Linked DNA regions of Candidatus Puniceispirillum marinum IMCC1322. The main gene of each other region encodes a partner of the protein of the gene in region 2 in a complex. Links are inferred from orthologs where the notes say so. Each region holds a gene or a part of one and is shown on either strand. Other genes may lie near its edges.

Region 1 (3,413 bases), 880 kb from region 2 along the record:
CGCCGAACGGCTAGCCCAGAATCTCTATATTTCGGCTACAACGCTGAATCAGCATGGCGCGCAAGCGGCGTTTGATTGCTATGACGAGCTGAACGGGCATATTGAACGTTATCAGGAAAATCGCGATATTCTTCTGCGTCAATTGCCCCCGGAATTTCTGGGGAATGCGGCACCCTCTGATGGGGCATTCTATCTCTATGCTGATATCAGCGCCCTCACGTCTGACTCGATTGTCTTTGCCAATCGTCTGCTTGAAGACACAGGCGTTGCTTGTACGGCGGGGGTCGATTTTGATCCCGATGAGGGGCAGAAATTCCTGCGCTTATCCTATGCCGGTAGCACTGATGATATCCGTAATGCCTGCCAGCGGATCAATGACTGGCTTCCGCGTCTGGCCAAAACCGCATAGGGCTATCCAATATACCAAAAACGCCGCCAGCATGAGCCAGCGGCGTTTAAAATCTTATCCGATACTAGCCGCGTGACCACCAGCCGCGGCGGGTTTTGCCAGCTGGCTTGTCTCCATCAACATCGACCACATCCTGCGGTGCTGAGCTGATCGGTGCCCGTGCATCTGCGGCGGTAGCCTCATGATCGGAACCATTGCTGATAGCTGTGGCTGCGTCAGCTGACGCGGCGGCCTTGCTGGCGGCCTTTGTCGTGCCTTTCTTGGCGGCCGCTGTGCGGGGCTTTTTCTTTGCCACAACTTTGGTCTCGCTAACAGCATCGGCATCAGCCGCACTGGCTTTCTTCGATGCTTTTGTTGCTTTCTTCGGCGCGGTTTTCTTGGTTGCAGCTTTCTTTGGCGCGGCTTTGGCAGGTGCATCATCTGCGGCTGTTACATCAATATCAGCCTTTGCCTTTGGCGCAGCTTTTTTACGTGCCTGACGCTTTGGCTTAGTCTCACCTTCAGTATCGCTGGCAGTTGTATCAGCGTTATCGTTGCTTTGGGCTTCTGCCGTTTCAGCTGATGCTGCTTCGGTAGCCACCGATGTGGCTTTACGTCCCCGTCCGCGGCTTTTCTTGGCAGGCGCTTCGTCGGCAGTGCTAACGGCATCAGTAGCGGCTTCGGCAGATGCTACATTATCGCTTCCAGCGTCCGATGTTGCGGTCTGGCCTTCATTTTCGGCATTCGTGCCATTTTCATTGCCGTTGCGCCGCCGCCGCCGCCTGCCACCACGACGTCCACGCCGCCGCCGTTTTGGTTGATCTTCATCTGACGTGGCGTCATTGTCACCAGCCTCACTAGCCGTCTGTGCGTCATCATCTGAATCTGACGCGTCCGCTGTATCGCTAGCATTATCATTTTTGGCGTCTTTGTTATCGGCGCGATTACTATTACTATTATTATTGTTATTATTATTGGCTGGTTTTGGCGACCGACGGTTTTGCTGTTGCGGGGCTTTGCCTTGCCATCCGACGCGTTCGATCCGATATTCTGGCGAGATCAATGTGTCATCTGACAACAGCATAATGGTAATGCCGTAACGGCTTTCCAATTCGGCCAGCGCATCGCGCTTATGATTGAGGATAAACAGGGCAATGTCCCGATGCACGGTAATGTGCATTTCGTCCATTTTGCCTTTCTGCGCTTCATCCTCAATCGAGCGTAATGTTTGCAAGGCGGCTGTATCAACCGAACGAACCCGTCCAGTGCCTTCACAATGCGGGCATAGATCACTGGTTGATTCATTAATACTGAGACGCAGACGCTGGCGTGACATTTCGAGCAGTCCGAAATGGCTTATAGAGCCTATCTGGATCCGCGCCCGGTCATTGCGCATGGCGTCCTTCATACGGCGTTCAACCGCATTTTGATTGCGATTTTCTTCCATATCGATGAAATCGACGACAATAAGTCCTGACAGATCACGCAAGCGTAACTGGCGGGCCAACTCATCAGCCGCTTCAAGATTGGTTTTGAGGGCGGTTTCTTCGATATTACGTTCGCGTGTTGACCGCCCCGAATTGACATCGACAGCCACCAATGCTTCGGTCTGATTGATCACAAGATAACCACCTGATTTCAGCGTTACCTGCGGGCTATGGATCGTGTCCATCTGGCTTTCGACGCGATAATGCTGAAATAGTGGGATCGCATCTTCGTGCTTCTTGACCTTTTTCACATGGCTTGGAATCAGCATTTTGATGTGATTGCGTGCGGCTTTATAGGCCTCTTCACCTTCAACCAGAATTTCTTCGACTTCGCTGGTATAGATATCACGGATTGATCGTTTGATCAGATTGCCTTCTTCATGAATGATGCAGGGGGCTTGGGACTCAAGCGTACGCTCGCGAATATCATTCCATAATTTGGAGAGATAGGCGTAATCACGGGCAATTTCGGTTTTGGTGCGCTTGGAGCCGGCGGTACGGACAATCACCGCCATACCATCGGGAATATCCAGCCCACCAACAACAGTCTTTAGCCGTTTGCGATCAGCAACATTAGTGATTTTGCGGCTAACACCGCCACCGCGGCTGTTATTTGGCATCAGCACACAATACCGTCCTGCAAGAGACAGATAGGTGGTCAGCGCTGCGCCTTTGTTGCCACGTTCTTCCTTTACAACCTGAACAAGCATGATTTGCTTGCGGGAAATGACTTCCTGAATTTTATATTTGCGGACTTTACGTGCTGGACGGATATCATCTTCGTCACCATCGCCGCCACCAACAGTTTCCAGACCGTCTTCGGCGTCTTTCTCGTTATCCTCATCTTGTGCTTCGGCTTTATCGGCCGCCAGCAAGGCTTCACGATCTTCGATGGGGATGCGGTAATAGTCCGGATGGATTTCGCTAAAGGCAAGAAAACCTTGGCGGTTGCCGCCATATTCGACAAAGGCCGCCTGCAAGGACGGTTCAACACGCGTTACACGTGCCAGATATACATTGCCTTTTAGTTGCTTGCGATTTTCGGTCTCATAGTCAAAATCTTCAATGCGTGTTCCACTTAGAAGCACAACCCGCGTTTCTTCGGATTGTCGTGCATCTATCAATAGGCGCTTGGTCATTCGTTTGTCTTTCCCCGGCGTTCGACACTGTTATCCCGCTAGGGCTTGAAAATCTGAGTGTTGAAGGCAGGTAATGTTGATTCAGACTGCTATCATCAGCTTCAAACAGCACAACATCCGAGCAAGAGGCTCTTTTAAAGTATTTTGATGTTGTTGGTGTTAGCATGATGCAGTCCAAAGTTTGTGTTATTAGGCATGACGCCGTTGGTGATTGACCGGTCTGTTTCAGTCGCGGGACGCTTGAAGAAGGTCTGGCATAACTGCGCTGGTCATCCACCAGTGGCGGAAATTCATTGTTTTGGTATATTTCATATGGCGCAAAGTGCGTCATTGATACTTACCTAAATACGTTATACACCCGTGATAACGTTTTTGCCAATAGGGCAATTATCACGCGCT
Region 2 (3,295 bases):
TCACCTAGATAGGTCATGCAGACGTTTTTCTGGCCTTTATATTTATGCGAAAAAGCCAGCCCAACACCGATAGGCACCTGCGCGCCAACAATGCCGTGGCCACCAAAGAAGTTCTTTTCACGGCTGAACATATGCATCGATCCGCCTTTTCCACGCGAATAGCCACCCTCACGACCAGTCAACTCAGCCATGACACCATCTGCCTCCATGCCACAAGCCAGCATATGTCCATGATCGCGATAAGATGTCACTACCGTATCGCCTTCCACCGAGGCCGATTGCAAACCAACAACAACAGCTTCCTGACCGATATAAAGATGACAAAAACCACCAATCTGACCCATGCCGTACATTTGACCTGCTTTTTCTTCAAAACGTCGGATCAGCAACATATCGCGAAACATTTTAACCAGATCATCCGTTGCCGGCATATCATTCACACCGGTTCCAACTGACTTGGGCGGCCTTCCTGGGCCTTTTTTCCGTTTGCTTTCAGTTTTAGTGGCCATCTTAAGCTCCATCTTAATTGGTCGCGTTCCCCCGCTACCGATAAGCATGCAACAAGTCGGTTGCGCCTCACAGTATAAACACTAAGATTTAGCCAAAATGAGTTTTTTGCAACTATTTTATTATCTTGATTTTATTATATTTTATTTGAATAAACCGTATTTCGGTTAATTAACAAGCGCTTCTATGCGACTTAAAATTTCAATTCAGACATATCAATTGAAACAATCACATCATTCGGCGTGTAGAGCCCAAGTTCGGCGCGCGCTGTTTCTGCCAACATATCAGCATCTATAGCATCATTTTGCATCAGCGAAATGCGTTGATGAAGGTGAGATTGATGCTTTTCAAGCAAAGCCAGCTGTTCTTCAGCAATCAGAATTTTGCGTTCAAGTTCGGGCTGAGCCAGTATGCCACGTTCACCTGCGATGGTATGAAACATAAAAAAAGAAGCCATAGTGGCAAGCAGAAGAAGGCTACCAATGAAAGCAAGTGACTTTTTCATAACATACATGATCAACACCTATATAGTTACGTCCATCAAGACGGCATGCCCTTGATTGTATTTCATTGAATCAGAGCTGATTCACCGCGTCAAGTTAAATGCGAATCGCCGGAAAATATGATATTTCCAGCAATAAGCATTAATAGGTGAGCGCGCGTCAAAGCTGATAAAGTCAACCTAGCTACGTAAGATTGACGTACCCGCATAAAGGGCTGTGCGATCAAGCTCTTCTTCGATACGCAAAAGCTGGTTATACTTTGCCAGCCGGTCTGAACGGGACAATGAACCGGTCTTTATCTGACCCGCATTGGTTGCGACCGCCAAATCAGCAATGAAGCTATCTTCGGTTTCACCCGAACGGTGTGAAATAACAACGCCAAAACCTGCTTTTTGTGCCATTTCAATGGCCTGCATTGTTTCCGATAGCGTTCCAATTTGATTGACCTTGATCAGAATGGCGTTGGCTGAACTATCATTAATGCCGCGAGACAGACGCTCGGGGTTCGTAACAAACAAATCATCACCGACAATTTGCACAGTACTGCCAATCTTGTCCGTCAAGGCCGCAAACCCATCCCAGTCATCTTCATCAAGCGGGTCTTCGATTGATGTGATCGGATATTTGCCTGTCAATTCTGCCCACATGCTGTTCATCTCATCACTGCTAAGCGAGCGCCCCTCACCTTGCAGATGATAGGCACCGTCTTTGTAAAATTCACTTGCAGCGGCATCAACGGCAATCATCACATCATCACCTGGCTTATAACCTGCCGCTTCAATTGATTTGGTGATATAGCCAAGAGCTTCATCCGTTGAATTTATTGCTGGGGCAAACCCTCCTTCATCACCAACTGCCGTTGACAAGCTATTGTCAGACAGAAGCTTTTTAAGAGCGTGAAAGATTTCGGCACCCATACGCAAACCATCATTGAAATGTGTGGCGCCTACAGGCATGACCATGAATTCCTGCGCATCAAGCGCATTGTCGGCATGCGCACCACCATTGATGATATTCATCATTGGCACAGGAAGCAGATGCGCATTCACACCCCCAAGATAACGCCATAACGGCATCTCAGCCGAGTCAGCAGCCGCGCGGGAAATAGCCAATGACACGCCCAGAATGGCATTAGCACCAAGACGACCCTTGTTAGCGGTTCCATCAAGTTCGATCATATCCTGATCGTTACCAGCCTGATCAAACGCATCAGCCCCGGCAAGTGCATCAAAAATTTCAAAATTAACCGCATCGACGGCCTTTAGAACACCCTTGCCGTTATAGCGGTCAGCATCACCATCGCGCATCTCGACAGCTTCATAAGCACCGGTTGAAGCGCCTGAAGGTACAGCAGCGCGACCCGCGCTTCCATCTTCAAGAAATACATCAACCTCGACGGTTGGGTTTCCTCGTGAGTCAAGAATTTCACGGGCTTGAATATCGACTATGCTGGACATGTTTTTGCTTTCTGATCAATCTAGTGGTTTGAATTTGGGCTACACTTTATCATCACCCGCGCCGCGCCGCATCAATCCGCATCAAGGCGGCAAGAATGTCTGACATGGCGTCAAGTGGTAACATATTTGGACCATCTGACGGCGCATTGTCCGGGTCCTGATGACTTTCCATAAACAGGCCATTGACACCAACAGCAACCGCCGCGCGCGCCAATACGGGAACAAATTCGCGCTGCCCTCCCGAACTACCACCCTTACCACCAGGCTGTTGAACGGAATGGGTTGCATCAAAAATCACCGGATGACCCAGCGATGCCATTTCCGGCAAGCCACGCATATCAGATACTAATGTATTATAACCAAATGACGTGCCGCGCTCAGTCAGCATGACCCGATCATTGCCCGCACCTGTTACTTTTGCGGCTACATGTTTCATATCCCACGGCGCCAGGAACTGTCCCTTTTTAATATTCACTACGGCGCCGGTCTGGGCAGCCGCCAACAATAAATCGGTCTGCCGACATAAAAAGGCTGGAATTTGCAAAACATCCAGCACCTCGGCAGCTGTTGCGCATTGATCTGGCAGATGTACATCGCTCAGCACCGGACAGCCAAAAGTATCTTTGACCTTAGCCATAATGGCCAGACCCTCATCCATGCCAATACCTCGTGCCGCGCCAGCAGACGTGCGGTTCGCCTTGTCATATGATGACTTGTACACAAAGCCCATTCCGGCATCCGCCGCCGCTTTTGACAGCTTTTCAGCGCAATAAAGGGCGTGATCAAGGCTCTCAATCTGACAAGGCCCAGCTATAAGCAAAAGAGGAT

What was found.
Region 1: the proteins of eno (region 2) and SAR116_RS05285 are in contact, whole or in part, in a solved structure (PDB 2FYM), measured with the Escherichia coli proteins. The link is inferred for Candidatus Puniceispirillum marinum IMCC1322 from one-to-one orthologs.

The regions. Positions count from the first base shown.
Region 1 is NC_014010.1:1,093,238-1,096,650, reverse strand. Bases 245-3,329 are described here. They hold SAR116_RS05285 (Rne/Rng family ribonuclease), read right to left. Parts: upstream 3,015-3,329; coding sequence 474-3,014; downstream 245-473. Other genes in these bases: SAR116_RS05290 (pyridoxal phosphate-dependent aminotransferase), read left to right, coding at 245-409. Outside these bases: more of SAR116_RS05290, read left to right, coding at 1-244. UniProt on the Escherichia coli protein: Endoribonuclease that plays a central role in RNA processing and decay. Required for the maturation of 5S and 16S rRNAs and the majority of tRNAs. Also involved in the degradation of most mRNAs.
Region 2 is NC_014010.1:213,599-216,893, reverse strand. What follows is about bases 329-3,295. They hold eno (phosphopyruvate hydratase), read right to left. Parts: upstream 2,468-3,295; coding sequence 1,190-2,467; downstream 329-1,189. Other genes in these bases: kdsA (3-deoxy-8-phosphooctulonate synthase), read right to left, coding at 2,520-3,295; SAR116_RS01060 (FtsB family cell division protein), read right to left, coding at 701-1,021; pdhA (pyruvate dehydrogenase (acetyl-transferring) E1 component subunit alpha), read right to left, coding at 329-509. Also shown: more of pdhA, read right to left, coding at 1-328. UniProt on the Escherichia coli protein: Catalyzes the reversible conversion of 2-phosphoglycerate (2-PG) into phosphoenolpyruvate (PEP). It is essential for the degradation of carbohydrates via glycolysis.